2 regions of the Vibrio sp. V30_P3S12P165 genome follow, and region 2 is predicted to be linked to the other one. Evidence: riboswitches for the same ligand, from Rfam matches in the RefSeq annotation. Region 2 holds a riboswitch; the other holds the start of a gene.
What was found. Region 2 has a riboswitch for thiamine pyrophosphate ahead of thiD (bifunctional hydroxymethylpyrimidine kinase/phosphomethylpyrimidine kinase). Riboswitches for the same ligand answer to the same signal wherever they lie in the genome.

Region 1: linked by a shared signal. The riboswitch ahead of thiC (phosphomethylpyrimidine synthase ThiC) and the one ahead of thiD (bifunctional hydroxymethylpyrimidine kinase/phosphomethylpyrimidine kinase) in region 2 are both predicted to bind thiamine pyrophosphate.

The regions. Positions count from the first base shown of each region.
Region 1 is NZ_WXWH01000006.1:97,412-106,431, reverse strand. Features, by position in the region: gene CAG57_RS01840 (Hsp20 family protein) at 1-9, shown strand, start outside; gene CAG57_RS01835 (valine--pyruvate transaminase) at 70-1,320, opposite strand; gene CAG57_RS01830 (alpha-amylase) at 1,543-3,633, opposite strand; gene crcB (fluoride efflux transporter CrcB) at 3,979-4,362, shown strand; TPP riboswitch at 4,415-4,513, shown strand; gene thiC (phosphomethylpyrimidine synthase ThiC) at 4,619-6,553, shown strand; gene CAG57_RS01815 (thiamine phosphate synthase) at 6,558-7,808, shown strand; gene CAG57_RS01810 (HesA/MoeB/ThiF family protein) at 7,795-8,589, shown strand; gene thiS (sulfur carrier protein ThiS) at 8,583-8,792, shown strand; gene CAG57_RS01800 (thiazole synthase) at 8,795-9,020, shown strand, end outside.
Region 2 is NZ_WXWH01000013.1:69,710-78,729, reverse strand. Features, by position in the region: gene CAG57_RS02945 (alpha-amylase family protein) at 1-387, opposite strand, end outside; gene CAG57_RS02940 (hypothetical protein) at 590-1,069, opposite strand; gene CAG57_RS02935 (LacI family DNA-binding transcriptional regulator) at 1,241-2,242, opposite strand; gene CAG57_RS02930 (6-phospho-beta-glucosidase) at 2,514-3,947, opposite strand; gene thiD (bifunctional hydroxymethylpyrimidine kinase/phosphomethylpyrimidine kinase) at 4,013-4,897, opposite strand; TPP riboswitch at 5,003-5,100, opposite strand; gene CAG57_RS02920 (ABC transporter ATP-binding protein) at 5,132-6,514, opposite strand; gene CAG57_RS02915 (ABC transporter permease) at 6,511-7,308, opposite strand; gene CAG57_RS02910 (ABC transporter permease) at 7,305-8,258, opposite strand; gene CAG57_RS02905 (ABC transporter substrate-binding protein) at 8,251-9,020, opposite strand, start outside.

The sequences.
Region 1 (9,020 bases), on a different contig from region 2:
AATAATTAAGTGATTGGTTTCATTAGCCAATAAAGAATGAAAAGAGCGCCAGATAGGCGCTCTTTTATGTTATCCATGTTGATAAGCGCGCTCAATTTCTTCGGCGATGATCGTAATCCCTTTTTGCATTGCTTGATCCTCTTGTACATAGTTCATACGTAGGCATTGATGGGCATGTTGCCACTCTTGTTGCTGACCGATAAAGAAATATTCACCCGGGACAATCAATACCCCACGAGCTTTCAAGCGTTGATAGAGTTCCATTGTGGTAATCGGTAGTTGATCAAACCATAACCACAAAAAGATAGCGCCTTCTGGTTTATGAATACGAAAACGAGAGTCGGTAATAGCTTGCTGCAGCAGTTCAACTGCTCTTTGCGATTTTTGCTGGTAGAAAGGCTTAATAACCTCGCGGCTTAGACGCAGTAAATCCCCGTGTTCAATCATATGATGTGCTATTGCTGGGCCAAGGCTTCCCGGTGCTAAACTAATAATACCGTTCATATTGGTCAGTGCTTGAGTAATGGCTTCACTGGCAATAATGATCCCACAACGTACGCCCGGTAGGCCGAGTTTCGATAAGCTCATGCATAAAATCGTGTTTTCATTCCAAAATGGTTCAACATCGGTAAAGATGATGTTGGGGAAGGGAAGGCCATAAGCATTATCAATGATCAGTGGAATTCCATTTTCTTGTGCCAGTTGATCCAATTGACGAATTTCATCATCGGTCAGAACATTTCCGGTGGGGTTGGTTGGGCGAGAGGCGCAGATTGCTGCAATCGAATCATCGACTTTGAGCTGTGAAAAATCGATATGGTATTTGAACATACCCTCTGACAATATTTTTATTTCTGGCTGATAAGAGATAAAAATGTCTTCATCGATTCCCGCATCGCCATAACCGATGTATTCGGGAGCCAGTGGGAGCAGAATTTTCTTATGGGTACCATCCGGTTGTTGGCCAGCAAATAAGTTAAAAAGATAGAAAAAACCACTTTGGCTGCCGTTAGTCAGGCTGATGTTTTTTTCACTAATTGCCCATCCATAGGTTTCTTTTAATAGTTTTGCTAGTGCTCGGATAAATTTATCTTTTCCTTGAGGGCCATCGTAATTGGTTAGAGCGGCGAGCAATTCCCCATTGGTTAGCATGGTGGCACTGGTTTGATGAAAATAATCAAGCATGGCTGGAATCGCAGCTGGGTTACCGCCACCGAGCATGATGGCTCCGGGAGTGCGTAGACCATCATTTAAATCATCCATTAATTGGGTAATGCCTGAGTATTGATTAAACTTTTCACCAAATTGAGAGAATTCCATGTGCTGTGATACCTGATTGTGGTTGCTTATGATTATTTTTCTATCATTGACGCGCATTGCTACGTGAATGGATGATATTGACCATACCGCAATGTAAGAATAAGGCAAAGAGTGAAATGCAAGGAATGGATAAAACGGGAATAAAAACAGGGTGGATGCATGCGTTCTAAATAAAAAAGGGAAGCATTTGGCTTCCCTTACGGCTGTTACGATGCAACGAAGTTATTCACCCGTATACACAATCAAAACTTTGTCATCTTGGTATCGACGTTCAAAGGCATAATATCCTTCCTGTTGGTGAGTAATATGTTTACCTTGGGCAACGGCTGGGTGGCGTTGACGAAATTCGCCCAATTTTTGCCAATGATTAAGTAGGGTTTGGCGTTCTCCTTTTATGGCCGCCCAAGGCATATCAGAGCGAGTACCTTGATGAGAATCAGACCCTGTTGGCCCAAAATCACGAGCAATTTCATCACCGTAATAGATTTGTACGGCTCCCGGGGCGAGCATTAATGCGTTGGCAGCTCGTTTTTGATCGTCAATACTGCGGCTACGAGAGGCCCAGAATAGCGCGGTATCATGAGAAGAGAGGTAGCTCAGTACGTTGAATTCAGGATCCTGGTTGATACTCTCTGCATAGCGTTTATAGTCTCGCTCAAGGTGAGCAAAGCATTTGAGGGCTTTCGGTGCGACATCAGATTGGAATTCAAAATTAATGATGGAGTCGAAACCATTATCAAAGTAAGGCGTTTTTACGACCCCATGAGCCCATACTTCTCCGGTCATCCAAAAAGGGAGGTCATCTAAGGCTTTATCAGGATGGTTCTGTTTCCATTCAGCCAACGCTTGACTCGCACTTGTTTTGAGCTGATCCCAGGCTTCCATTTCCACGTGTTTTGCGGTGTCGACTCTAAAGCCATCAATACCATATTCTCTGACCCAATCAGAGAGCCATGTGATTAAATGTTCACGAGGCGTCTTTAATTCATCTTGTGCACCAGTGTCTTTATTATGGAAAAAGTTGGGTAGCCCTGTTTTTTGGGTTGATTCGGTTTTGAGATCGGGCAGGTAGTTTAATGACATGGTGATATCGTTATACCCAGGCGTATCATAGTTGCCGATATCGGTACGAATCCAATCTTTGCCCCACCATTTTTCCCAAGCTTGGCTATCTCGGTAGTTGATGTAGTCATTAAAACTGTGCCAGCTTTGCCCAGATTTAGGCTGCCAATCGGTCCATTTTTCACCCAAGGTTTGCTTTGCTTCTTGATCATCGAGATAGAGTTTACCAAATCCAAATTCTTGCATGTCCGCGAGTGTGGCATAGCCGGTATGATTCATCACTACATCCCAAATGACGCGGATGCCTTTTTGGTGTGCAGTATCAATAAAGGTGCGTAGTTCTTCTTTTGTTCCCATGTTCGCATCAATCTTGGTCCAGTCTTGATGGTAATAACCGTGATAACCGTAATGTTTAAAGTCCCCTTTATCACCACCACCAACCCAACCGTGGATCTGCTCTAATGGTGAAGTAATCCAAATCGCGTTAACACCGAGTGATTCAATATAATCGAGTTTCTGTGTTAAACCGGCTAAATCACCGCCGTGGAAGGTCGCTATCTCTTGCTGATTATCTTTACTACGCCCATAGCTGTGGTCATTTTCTGGATTGCCGTTATAAAAACGGTCTGTCATGACAAAGTAGACAATCGCATTATCCCAACTAAAAGCGGTTGATGGAGTGGCTTCTACCTCTTCAAGTAATAATAGGCCTTGGCTGTCTTTACCTGGTTGCAGCGTGATATGGCCATCTGTGACGGTGGTGGTTTGCCCAGTAAGTGCATCTCGCACTAAGCTACCATTGGCGAAAGTTTGACTCACATTGATCGTTTTTGGCGTGTCACTTGCCACTGGGCAGGTTGACATAAAGTTGGATGTTGCACTGGTTTGTGGCTTGATTTTAACCGTCAGTTGATCAGTTTTAGGGTTCAACTCAAATTGATAAGTGTTGGCTTTAAAAATTCGAATCGGAATAGCCGACTCTTGTGCACAGTTATCTACTTTCAATGGTTGATTAAATTTAATCCGTTCCTCGTCACTTAGCGCAAAATGGGCTCCACAGCTTTGAGCAGCATTTGAAATCGAAAGCGTATAGCTTCCTTTCTCTATCTTCTGTTCAGCAATCAATAACCCCTCTGAGTTCGCTTTGAAAACTGTTTGTTGGTTATTAATGGTTAGTAGCAGTGCCTCTTCAGGAAGTTGACTGCAGGCGCTTATTATCCCGATGGATAATGCAAGTATGGTTTTTTTCATAGTGTCCTTTCCCCCGAATGAAATAGCCTCTTTATAGCAAAACTCCCCCTATACAATCCGAGCGGTTGACCACTTAGTGAGGGATTATTATTACTACAAAAAGTAATCGTGTTCACAAAAATAGCAAGAGTACGAAGGGGATACATTTTTGTTGAAAAACTGCTCATAGAAGAAATATGAGCTTATTTGTATATTTTGTTATTAGAAGTGACTCCGGTAACTTTTTAAAACGTACATCATCTTCTACCTAAAATCCCGATAAAGGAAAAGCTAACTTTACCGATAACGTGCTTCTTTTCCGAAGTGGTAAAGCGGTACAATGGGTAAAACATTATAGGAGGGCTCATGGGACAGTTATCTATTTTAGGGTTGATCGCAATCGGGGGAGCAATCGGTGCCTGTTCTCGTTATGTGGTATCTGAATGGTGTGTGACCTTATTCGGACGATCTTTTCCTTACGGAACATTGACAGTGAATGTGGTGGGATCTTTAATTATGGGGTTACTGATCGCTGCGATTGAGAATGAGTGGCTTGCTCCTTACCCTTGGCGACAAATCATCGGTTTGGGTTTTCTCGGTGCATTAACAACATTTTCGACTTTTTCGATGGATAACGTATTGATGATGCAACAAGGTGCCTTCTTTAAAATGGGGTTTAATGTGTTACTCAATGTCATGTTAAGCATTTCTGCTGCTTGGTGTGGCTATCATTGGTTACTCCGTAGCTGATTAAAAATTATCCTTTTTCTCTTGGTTAACGTTTCGCTCTTCTCTATAATGGCACAACTTGTCGGAGTGCCATAAGGCTGAGACCGTTAATTCGGGATCCGTTGAACCTGATCAGGCTAGAACCTGCGAAGGGAACAAGAGAAGACAATCTGGATGTCTATCTATCCTTCTATTCATCCATCTCCTATTTGTCATCCCCTCTTGTCGCATCTTTCCGCCAAGCATTTATCCCTAATTGTTAACCAAGGAAAATGCTATGTCGATTCGTAAACAAGCGAGACTGGAAGCTAAACAGTTTATTGAAACCCTCTCGGTACAACCGTATCCCAATTCGAAAAAAGTGTATGTCACCGGTTCTCGGCAGGATATTCGTGTTCCCATGCGTGAGATTTCACTGGCCGATAGCCTGATTGGTGGCACAAAACAAGCGCCAATTTTTTCCAGCAATGCCCCGATTCCTGTCTATGATACTTCTGGTTTGTATACCGATCCCGATTATGTAATTGATTTACAAAAAGGTTTACCAAAACTGCGCGAAGCTTGGATTGAAGAACGGCAAGATACGGAAATCTTGCCTGAAATGAGTTCACACTTTGCTCGTGAACGTTTAGCCGATGAAACCCTTGATGAACTGCGTTATGGGAATTTACCCAAAATTCGCCGTGCGAAAACAGGGCAACGAGTGACTCAGCTTCACTATGCGCGGCAAGGAATCATTACGCCAGAGATGGAGTTTGTCGCTTTACGTGAGAATATGGGGCGTCGTCACTATCAGGATGAGCAATTGAATCGTCAGCATTCTGGACAAAACTTTGGTGCCTATTTACCCAAAGAGATAACCCCTGAGTTTGTTCGTCAGGAAGTGGCAGATGGTCGAGCCATCATGCCATGTAATATTAACCATCCTGAATCGGAGCCGATGATTATTGGGCGCAATTTTTTGGTGAAAGTGAATGCCAACATTGGGAACTCTTCCGTTAGTTCTTCGATTGAAGAAGAGGTAGAAAAGCTGGTGTGGTCGACTCGCTGGGGAGGCGATACGGTGATGGATCTTTCCACTGGGCGAAATATTCATGAAACTCGGGAGTGGATTTTACGTAATAGTCCCGTTCCAATTGGGACGGTGCCTATGTATCAAGCCTTAGAAAAAGTCAATGGGGTGGCAGAAAATCTGACGTGGCAAGTGATGCGCGATACCTTGCTTGAGCAAGCCGAGCAAGGGGTCGATTACTTTACCATTCATGCTGGGGTGTTATTACGCTATGTTCCCATGACCGCCAAACGGGTAACGGGAATTGTTTCTCGTGGTGGTTCTATCATCGCTAAATGGTGCTTGGCACACCATCAAGAAAACTTCCTCTATACCCATTTTCGAGAAATCTGTGAAATCTGTGCGCAATACGATGTCGCGTTATCGCTAGGAGATGGCCTGCGTCCCGGCTCGATTGCCGATGCCAATGATGAAGCACAATTTGCCGAGTTACATACCTTGGGTGAACTGACAAAAATTGCTTGGGAATATGATGTTCAGGTGATGATCGAAGGGCCGGGACATGTGCCAATGCATATGATTAAGGCCAATATGGATGAGCAGCTAGTGCATTGCCATCAAGCGCCATTTTATACCCTTGGCCCACTGACCACCGATATTGCACCGGGCTATGACCACATTACTTCTGGTATTGGGGCGGCGCTGATCGGTTGGTTTGGGTGTGCCATGCTCTGTTATGTTACTCCAAAAGAACACTTAGGCTTACCCAATAAAGAAGATGTTAAAACCGGTTTAATTACCTACAAACTTGCCGCCCATGCCGCTGATTTAGCGAAAGGTCATCCCGGTGCGCAGCTCCGTGATAATGCGTTATCGAAAGCTCGCTTTGAGTTCCGTTGGCAAGATCAGTTTAACTTATCACTAGACCCAGTGACAGCCAAAGCCTTCCATGATGAAACCTTACCGCAAGAATCGGGCAAAGTGGCTCACTTTTGTTCTATGTGTGGCCCTAAGTTCTGTTCAATGAAAATCTCTCAAGAGGTACGGGAATACGCCAATCATCCGCAGCAGGTTGCAGCGGATCAAGCCATTTCCGTCACCCTGTTGGATGATCCATTACAAGGCATGGCGCAGAAATCACAGGAATTTCGTGCGGCTGGATCGGAGTTATACCATCCTGCTATCAGTACAGAGGAGTAAGCTTGTGAAGTTACTGATCCCCTCACATTGTATTGCGCTGACGGGAGAGGTGCAGCAAGTTTTACGGCTTGCTCAGCAACAAGGATTTGCGATTGAATCAGTGGTGCTGGGTGTAAGCTCAACGCCATCGTTGCAGCTTGTTACTGATACCACTTCCTCTTTCTCTTGCGATCTCTTTGCTCATATTGATCAACCCCAAGGTACGAATGAGCGTGTGATACGTTATTTTTCATCCATTTCAAATCTAGAAGTGGACGAGAATAGCATTATTATTGGTGGGCATATTCAAGGTAAAGTCGTCGATTTTTGGCAACAACAAGGGGTTCACTATCGGCTCACCTCTGTTTCGGTTTTGGAGCCGCCACAAGCATGGCGACACTTTGCTTGGTTAATGGCGGCATTGAGTTTGGATTTCCCTCTGCATGATGCTTTGATACTTGCGCGAGCTGCATTAAAGGTTTCACGTGAAACATGGCCGACCGAGTATCAAGATTTTCCGGTTCCTTATTTATTTTCTGCCAACGCCTTTCGAACACTCGCATTTCCACCATTACAGAAGGAGAGCTTAGGGCTATACCCTGTGGTGGATGATGTTGGTTGGGTTAATCGGTTGCTGCAACTTGGGGTTAAAACCGTTCAGTTGAGAATTAAGCATCCGCAGCAACTGGACTTAGAACCGCAAATCATCCAAGCCATTGCATTAGGGCGGCAGTATCAGGCGCAAGTGTTTATTAATGATTATTGGCAATTGGCGATAAAACATGGTGCATTTGGCGTCCATCTTGGGCAAGAGGATTTACAAACGGCCGATATTCAAGCGCTTGCCAAGGCTAATATTCGCTTAGGGCTATCCAGCCATGGCTACTTTGAATTGCTTTATGCTCAGCAGTTTCAGCCCAGCTATATTGCCCTTGGGCATATCTTTCCCACCACCACGAAAAAAATGCCTTCTAAACCACAAGGCTTAGTTCGCTTGGCTTTGTATCAACAGTTACTCAACACCCTGCCTTATGGGGACATGCCCAATGGGGAAGATCAAGGCATGCCAAGTGTTGCGATTGGGGGAATTGATTTGAGTAATATCCAGTCCGTTGTGGATTGTGGTGTTACCAGTGTCGCTGTGGTGCGTGCGGTGACTCAAGCCGAAGATCCCCAGTTAGCGGTTCAACAGTTACAAGCGAGTTTCTCTCAAAACTTAAATTTGACGCTTGGATCAGTGAGTCATCCATCGGAGGTCACTGATGTTATCGGATAAACAATTTTTACGTTACCAGCGACAAATTTGCTTAAACGAAGTGGGTGAGCAAGGACAAGCATATCTGTTTAACCGCAGCGTATTACTGATTGGGTGTGGTGGATTAGGAAATGCCGCGGCACTGTATTTGGCTGCCGCGGGTGTGGGGAGGTTAATCTTGGCGGATGATGATCTTGTTGAAGTGTCAAATCTGGCTCGGCAAATCGGTTTTAGAACGCCGCAGATTGGAATGGCGAAAGTCTTAGCATTGGCAGAGTCTTTGGCACAATTAAATCCTGAATGCAAAATTCGCCCAGTGAATCGGCGGATGGATCGATCATTATTAACCTTAGAGGTGGCATTGGCCGATGTGGTGTTGGATTGCAGTGATAATTTTTTGACTCGTCATAGTATCAACCAGGTGTGCTATGAGCAAGGTGTCCCACTGATTTCAGGCTCAGCCATTGGTTGGCAAGGGCAGCTCATTGGCTTTGATTTTACTCAGCCAAATTCAGGCTGTTATGCCTGTTTTGCTCCACAAAAGCAGCAAAAGAGTCAGCGCTGTTCTGATAGCGGAGTGATGGGGCCTGTGGTGGGAACCATAGGTAGCTTACAAGCGTTATTGGCATTACAGACGTTAATGAAGATGGATAACGTCCCTTTTTCTCGGTTCCACCAGTTTGATGGCCGGTATTTGAGTTGGCAGCAGTGGCAGCTCACGCCTGACCCCGATTGTTCCATTTGTTCAACACCCCTAAATCATCGAGTATCCGCTCATGTTCAGCCGAAGGAGGAATTATGACAATGGTGATTACCATTAACCAGCAGCCACAGCAGGTAGCTCAAGGGCGAACGTTGCAGCAAATACAACAGGAGTTGCAACTTCCCACCTTAGGCTGTGTTTTTGCCATTAATGACAACATTATTTCTAAAGGGTTGTGGGCAAAAACCTATTTGAATGACGGCGACCAAATCTCTCTTTTTCAAGCCATCGCAGGAGGCTAAATATGTTGAGCATCGCAGGAAAAACCTTTCAATCTCGCTTACTTACTGGTACGGGTAAGTTTGCAAATAGCCATGTTATGGCTCAAGCGATCCAAGCGAGTGGATCACAACTGGTGACGATGGCATTAAAAAGGGTTGATTTAAAAAGCCGTGAAGATGACATTCTTGCACCGCTGATTCAGGCGGGGGTCAATTTATTGCCCAATACTTCAGGAGCAAAAACTGCAC
Region 2 (9,020 bases):
GCCAGCCTGATGTGAGCGTTGAATTAAGGCCAAAAACTCTTGGTTACGTTGCGCGGGGTTATCGGCCAAATCGGGATTGACTGAGTAATAATCTTTCACTGCGTAAGGCGAACCCGCGCGTCCTTTGACTACGCTTGGATGATCATCACTGATGCCAAACTGGCGGTAGTCGGCCACTAAAGCATGATGATGAATACCGGTATACCAAATATGCGTTGCCCCTAATTGAGCAATTTCTTGCAAGGCTTTAAGCGTAAAATCACTAAACTTACCCACTCCGTTTTGCGCTTTTGTGCCCCAAGGGATGTTGGCGGTTTGCGTACTACCAAATAGACGAGTAAATACTTGATAAACCGTTAGTTTATGAGAAGAGAAATGGCTATGCATTGCTTTGGCCTAACTGTCATAAAATATAAACCAATCTAGGGTAGACAATGGTTTGATAATGCAACTCATCCCTTACTCAGCAATTTAGGGCGTAGATCGAAGGGAGAGTGAAAAAGTGTGAGCGAGGTTAAGCTATACGAATGAACTGAATGGTTGTTGCTATGGCCTGCTGGTGATTATAGCAAGCCACAGAAATCGAGAATTAAACCCCAGCGCGTTTCAGTAGTCCGGCCATCAGTGGCGAGCTGGATTTCACTTGTTTAGATTTATTTTGTAGGCTTTTCACTAGCTGCGGCTGATTAATACTTTTGGCAATATAAGCCATGGCCTGATAAAAACCGGCAGCAGAGTTGATTTTGGCTTTATCATTGAGGGGTGCCAGCAGCTGAACCATCGCCGTACCACTCATGCCATTATCGATAGCGTGTTGCTGAACGGCATCCAACAAATGATCTAAATCGGCTACGGCTTCGGTGCTTTCTATCCCTTGTTTTTGCATTGCTTTGCGGTTGCGCTTGCGAATTTGTTTGATCACAAATGCAGGTTGGTTAATCTTTTTGAAACCAAAATAACCAGCGGCCACGACAAGAACTAGCCCACCGACCACATAACCCCAGATAGAGCCAGAAGAGGACTCAACCATAGGTTGAATGGCATCAATACTGGTTGCGATATCAGACATACATATTCCTTACTTTAGAGAAAACTTAACTATTAGGAGGGCAGTTAAGTGTGAAAAGACCATCATTGACTGTGCAGCAAGGTGTTGCTTTGCGATTTATCAACAATAGTGCAAAAGGCAGCCTTGGTTATATCATTTAATCGGCGCAATGTGATCGTTTCACGCTGAAAATTAAGCGGACAGTGACGACTCACGCACGATTAACTGGCCAAGATAGGTATGATGTAATGAGGTCACTGGCTGCTTATTAGCAAGTATCACCGCGCATTGTGTGGCCGCTTGAGTTAACTCGACAATCGGCAGCGCCACGGTTGATAAACTTGGAATGGCATACGCGGCAGCGGGTTCGTTATCAATACCAATCACGGCAATATCTTGTGGTACGCGCTGGCCGTGCTCATGTAAAGCGCGAATGGCCCCAATCGCCATATCATCATTACAGGCAAAAATCGCACTAAAGTTGACGCCACGAGTGAGTAGCTGCTGGGTAGCATGGTAGCCAGAGTTAAGGCTATTATCGCCTGCGACGATCAAATCAGGGTTAGGTTCAATATTAGATTGCGCGAGTTGCTGCTGATAAGCGGCGAAGCGGAGCTGACCAGTTTCACTGTTGAGCGGTGAAGTAAGACAAGCAATCGCTCGATGGCCAAGGGTTAATAAGTGCTGCATAGCAAGGGTAGCTAATTGAGTTTGATCTAAGCCAAAGCTTGCGATGGCAGCCGTAGAAAAGCGTCGATTTAACACCACGAGCGGTATGGCATGCGTTTGTTGCCACTGACTTAGCTCGCTTTCCGTTAAATGACGGCTATAGATCATAATCGTGTCACAGCGTTGATTCGCCAATGTTTGCAGCGCTTCTCGCTCACCTTGGGCACTATTTTTACCATTGACCACCAGCAATTTTTTGCCCGCTTGGTGGGCCCCTTGTTCGGCATGATGCAGAATGCTACCAAAATAGCTGCTTTGAAAATGTGGCAAACTTAAACCAATTGCATGAGAGGTATTGGTGGCCAGCGCTTGCGCTAAGGTATTGGGTTGATAACCGAGTTGTTGCATGGTGGCAAGAACCGCTTGGCGGGTGGATTCTTTTACTTGACCATTGCCGTTCAGCACTCGTGATACGGTTGCTTTAGACACTCCGGCGGCTTTGCATACATCATTAATGGTGGCCATGACGGCAATTACTCCTAACTGATCCAGCCCTTTGTCATTTGAGCGTGCAAAGGGCTGGTGAGTGTATACCCTTCCGACTTGAAGCTGTAGGGGTGTTGACTACGTTCGTTCGCCCCAATCACATAGTCTATCTATGTTTATGGGGACTTACTCACTTGCCGCCTACCTGCAACTCCAAGTTGTTTGGGTATAGCGTGTTATTCATCTCAGCTCTATACCCTTCCTACTTGCCGCCTAGCGGCAACGGTGAGTGGTTTGGGTATCGATGGAATTAAATATTTTGTCCGTTACTGGCAATCACTTGCTGGTACCAGTAAAAGCTTTTCTTCTTCGAGCGCGCCATGGTCCCAGTGCCATCATCGTGCTTATCGACATAGATGAAACCATAACGTTTTTTGTATTCACCGGTGGTAAAAGACACGCAATCAATACAGCCCCAAGGGGTATAGCCCATCACCTCAATACCATCGTAGTTAATGGCGGTCGCCACCGCTTTGATGTGCTCGCTGAGATAGTTAATTCGATAATCATCATTAATTGAACCATCCGCTTGCACTTCATCAAGCGCGCCAAGACCATTTTCGACAATAAAAATTGGCTTTTGGTAACGCTCATACAGTTCAGATAAGGCAACACGTAAACCGTCGGGATCGATTTGCCAGCCCCAATCAGACGCGGGTAGATATGGATTGAGACGGCTATTTTCAAACAAAGAGGTCGTTTGTCCTTGCTCTTTCTGGGTTGAGACAATATTGGTCATGTAGTAGCTGATCGCGAGGTAATCAGCGCAGCCTTCACGTAAAATTTGCTCATCCCCAGCGGCGATGTCGATTTGGATATTTTTACGTTGCCATTCTTTAATCAAATAACTTGGGTAGTAGCCACGTACTTGAACGTCACTAAATAGATACTTTTCGCGCATCAGCTCTTGTGCGAGTAACACGTCTTCTGGACGACAAGTAGCTGGGTAGAGCGGCATGATGTGGATCATGCTACCGATTTTAAAATCAGGGTTTATCTGATGGCCTAATTTGACCACTTGCGCACTGGCAACAAATTGATGGTGCAGCACTTGGTACATCATCTGTTCAGGATTTGGGTAATCGGTGTAGATCATCCCTGAGTTACAATATCCCCAAATCGGCAGTTTCCAGTTACGCTGATTGTTAATTTCATTAAAAGTGATCCAGTATTTGACTTTGTGCTGATAGCGCTCCATCACAGTCTGGCTAAATTTAACGAAAAAGTCGATCACTTGGCGATTCGCCCAACTGCCATAGTGTTTCACTAAGTGATTCGGCATTTCGAAATGCGAAAGGGTGATGACCGGTTCAATGCCGTATTTCAATAGCTCATCAAACAGATCATCATAAAATTGCAGCCCAGCTTCGTTAGGTGTGGCTTCATCGCCGTTCGGAAAAATCCGCGTCCAAGCAATCGATGTGCGAAAGCATTTAAAGCCCATCTCAGCAAATAACGCGATATCTTCTTTATAATGCCCATAAAAATCAATCGCTTCATGGTTAGGATAAAACTGATCGGATTCTACGCTATCGGTGATCACTCGCGGTACTTCATGCGCCCCTTTAGTCAGCACATCAACTACACTCACGCCTTTACCGTCTTTGTTCCAGCCACCTTCTACTTGGTGAGCCGCCACTGCGCCGCCCCAGAGAAAATCTTTCGGAAAACTGTACTGTGTCATAGGTTACCCCTTAATCATTTACCAGAAATAGGCTTAATCTGTGACTAGTCTAGATCGTTTTTTACTCAATTGAAACCGGTTTCTGTAACCGGTTTCAATTTTTTCTGTTCGGTGTGAACTTTGCCGTGAAGCGCATAGAAATGATGCACAGGCCCATGGCCTTTACCTACCTGTAACTGGTCAGCATGTAAGATGGCTTGCGAGATATAATGCTTTGCTCGCGATACCGCTTGCTCAAGGCTTAAGCCTTGCGCGAGGTAAGAAGCGAGCGCTGCAGAAAGGGTACAACCTGTACCATGAGTATTGCTGGTGTGGATTCTTCGCCCTGAAAAACACCTTACCCGCGATCCGCAGATCAGCCAATCGTGACTATTTACGGATGCAGTAAAGTGGCCACCTTTAAGCAGCACCGCTTGGCTTGGCAAAGTCTGTAATGCCGCGATGATCTCATCAAGTTGCTGGTCGTGTTTTGGTATCGGACAGCCAGTAAATACCGCGGCTTCAGGTAAGTTAGGCGTGATAACCGTGGCTAATGGCAATAACTGTTGTTTTAAGTCATTGACGGCTTGTTCGGCAAGTAACGCATCACCGCTGGTGGCGACCATTAACGGATCTAACACGATAATCTTTGGTTGATAGTGACGGAGTTTTTCAGCCACGATATGGATAATCTGGCTATCAGCCAGCATACCAATTTTTACCGCGGCCACGGTAAAGTCACTAAAAATCGCATCCAGTTGACTGGCAATGTGTTCAATGGCAATCGGTAAAATTGCCGTTACTCCAAGGGTATTTTGGGAGGTGATGGCGGTAATGGCGCTACAAGCATAGCTACCAGTGGCGGAAATGGCCTTGATATCGGCTTGGATCCCCGCACCGCCGCCGCTATCTGAGCCAGCAATAGTTAATACGATTGGGATGGGTGAAATAGCAGATAAGGTGTTGCTCATGACAGGCTCCTATAGATGACGTATAGGAACTGGCCAATGACGACCAAAATGGTCGAAGCTAAATCATCGTATACACATTGATGCTAGTGGTATGCGAAGGCTGCGTCATCGGTTGCCATAGTTCCCTACGTCAGTGCTAACTGAATCAGGTTCAACGGGTCTCGCAATGCGATCTCAGCCTTAAGGCTCCCCGACTATAATGGCCTATACTAACAAATAATTTAAGTGAAACAACTAGAGTTGAACCACCTTATGACAGCGCTTCTCTAATGCTACTTTATCATGGCTAATGAGGACTAACGCGCAGCCTATCTGTTGTGTTAAATCCAGCATCAATTCCAATGTGTTTGCTGCGGTAACGGGGTCAAGACGAGAGGTGGGTTCATCGGCAATCAGTAGCTTAGGCTTCATTAATAAAGCCCGTAAAATAGCAAAGCGCTGTAATTCCCCTCCCGAGATTTGGGTTGCCTGACGCAGCAATAAATCCGGTGGTAAGTTGAGTTTTGCCATTAAGATCGGGATCGCCTGCTTATCAATCGCATGTCGTTGTTCAAGATCGTTCAATAGCGTTTGCAATGTGCAATGTTTCGCCAACGCACTGGGAGGGTCTTGATACAGCTTCAGCGCCTCAGCGACCTTGATTTTCTGGTGAAACGTGATGCTGCCAGAGCAAGGGGATTGTAACCCAAGCAAGAGATCGGCCAAGGTTGATTTGCCACAACCGCTGTCACCGCTGATGCCAAGAACTTCACCACTGGCTAATGTGAAATTAAGATCTCGAAATAGTGTTTTCTTTGCAAACCCTTTGGTTAACTGATGAACCGTCAGTAGTGGTTCACCTATTTGAGGTTTAGAACGTTTTTCCCAAAAATGGGGATCAGCAGCAATAAGGGCTTTGGTGTAGTCTGATTGAGGGTGTTTAAGCACTTGTTCTGCTGGCCCTCGCTCTTGGATAACCCCTTTTCTCATGACAATGATCTCTCCCCCTAAGCGGTCAGCGACTTCAACATCATGAGTAATGGTGAGTACCGCTCCTCGTTGCTTATGGGTGAGGAGCTGTTCAATAATCTGATCTCTTCGACTGCTGTCTAGCCCTTTGGTTGGTTCATCAGCGATCAACAGTTCGCCTCCTGCTTGAGTGGCGCAAAGATAGGCTACCCGCTGTGCCATGCCTCCAGAGAGCTGATGGGGGTATTTCCCTTGGTCTTGGCTAAGTTCAACCTGATTAAAGGCTGCCTGCGTTTTTTCATTCGCCTGGGCGGCATTGTGATTAACTAACGTATGAACTTCACGGACTTGCTCACCTACGTTCATTAATGGGCTTAAGGCGTACCAAGGTTCTTGAGGGAGAATCGAGATTTTCTTTCCCCAGAGTGCTTGACGCTCTGCCTGAGAGCGGGAGTTCTGATTTTTTCCAAATAGCGTGATATTTCCTTGCAAGGTTAACTCATTGGGTAACGTTCCAATAATTGCATTGGCAAGAAGGCTTTTCCCTGAGCCCGTTTCTCCTAAAATGGTGACTGCTTCACCAGAAGCCAGATGGAAGGAGACGGGATCAACCAAACACTGTTCTTGGCTATTGATCGCTAACTGCTCTACGTGTAATAAAGTGTTCATGCGTGTTTACCTCGAGCTAATAGATGAAAACTCATGACTAACAGAAAGACGACCACGATAGGCTGAAGCAGTACCCATGGGGCTTGATGATAATAACGAAATAACTCAACCATCATGAGCCCTAGTTCTGCGGCGGGTGGTTTAAGGCCTACATATAAAAAACCAATCGAGGCAAGCGCCAAGATGGCATTTCCAGCCCCAAAGCAACCTAAGGTAAAGAGATCGGTACGCAGTGTTGGCCACAAGTGGCGTTTAAATTGATACCACGAACTGAATCCGTAAAGTCGGGCGGCTTCGATTTCGGGAGAGCGCAGCAAGGTTAGGGTTCGGCTACGCACCACTCGAAAATACTCTACCCATAAAATTAAAGAGATAGCAAAATAGAGGATCATAAATGAGCCCGGTAGCATGGCACCAAAAAGAAGAACTAAAATGAGCCCCGGCATAGCCAAAAGTAGGTTGACCAACCACGACAAGCTTTTATCCCACCAGCCCCCTTTCCATGCCGCCACCACCCCTGCGAGTAGCCCTAATGAAGCCGAGGTGAGAACACTGAACAGCGCCATACTGAGCGAGGTCATAATTGCACTACTGAGCCGAGCGTAGTTACTGCGGCCATAGTGATCTCGCCCGAACGGTTCTTGCCAAGACGGTAATGCAAACGCTTGAGATAATGATTGTTGGGCCGGATCACCCTGATAAAAAAGCCACTCGATGGCGGTGAGCGTGATGAGAACGAATAAAATACTCAATCCCACCCATTGGGTTCGAGATAAATGAATAAGGCCACTCATGCGTGTGATTCCTGTTTTGCAAATCGTTGTCTTGGATCTAGGTAATACTGGGCCACATCAACCAAGGTATTGATGAACACAAACAGTAACCCCATGATCAATGCCGCACCTTGGATCATCGGAATATCACGTTGGAAGATAGCGTGAGAAAGGGCATGACCAATACCGGGCCAGGAAAATAAGGATTCAATCATGACGATTCCTTCTACCAAGCCGACTGCTTGAATGCCAACGAAAGCAATGACGGGCAAAGCAATATTTTTATGTGCATGTCGCTGAAATGCCTGAGATTCGGTTAACCCCTTAAGACGTGCAAACTGAAAATAGGAGGAATGAATCACTTGGTGGGTGGCATTACGGATCATTCGATTAGACATAGCGGCAAGGCTACATGCCAATGCGCATGCAGGAAGAATCACGTGTTCTAGTCGGCCAAACCCCGCTACGGGCAGTAAGTTCAGGTGTAAAGAGAAAATCAAGATCAGCACCAACCCAATCAGAAAGACTGGCTGAGCCCTAACAGTGATTGAACCAAAGAGCGCAAGGTGATCGCTCCACTGGTTAACTCTTCTTCCACAGTAGATCCCAAGTGGAATGGCAAGGCATAGAGAAAGTAACGTTGCTGCGCCCGCAAGAAGTAATGAATGGCCAAGCTGATGAGATAGGGCATCAACAATCGGCTCGCCACTGACGAGAGAATGCCCCAAATTAAAATGCAACAAATCCCATAGCCAACTGAGATAAAGCTCAACACCTGAACGATCAAGCCCAAGTTCCGCTCGCACCGCTAAGGCGGCTTGTTCATTGACATAGTCATAACCATACCGACCTGCTGCAATGCGGTAGGCGATATCGCCGGGGATCATTCTCATCAAAATAAACGTCAAGGTGCCCACTGACCAAGCGACAAAAAGTGCTTGGTACAACCGAGAGAGCAAGAGTTTAGTCATGGAACTTCATCTCCGACAGACGGTAGTTAATCTCAAAAGGGTCAAAAGAGAAGCCATGAATTTGACGATTTACCGCGATAATTTGTTGGTAATAAGTCACAGGAATAAGAGGCATTTCATCAGCAAGGATATGAGCGGCTTGCTGAGCCAATTGTTCATATTTCTCTGGGTCAGATTCAGTGACTAGCAGATCAAGCTGTTGTGAGAAGAGATCGGATGACCAGTGCATGGGCCCCCAATCGGATCCTTTTTCGGTAGCAAAATCTTCCATTAGTAAAGGTAGGGGGTCAGCAAGTGTACCGAAATTGCGGGCAATTAGTGCCAGTTCTAATGAATTATCATGATGCTTGGCAGGAATGGCACTGGAATTATCAATCGAAATTTGAACATCAATACCCAACTCTCGCCATTGTGCTTGGATTGCCGTTGCGAGGAGAGGAAGCTCTGGTCTATCGGCATAAGTCAGTAACTGAACGCGGAAAACTTCCCCCGATTTTTCCAGAAAGCCTTGCGCGTTTTTTTGCCAGCCTTGGTCGGTTAATAATTGTTGCGCTTTTTCTAACTGGCGTTGTTCTCCCGATAAAGCGGGCAGATGCCAAGAGCCTAAAGCGGGAGAAAAAAGTTGGTAAGCATGGGATTGTGGCAAACGGAGTACGGATTCTGCCATACCTTGACGATCCAAAGCGAAGCTAAGGGCTTGACGTACTGATTTATGACTAAGAAATGGGTGAGCATTATTGACTTTAATCAACACGGTTCGTG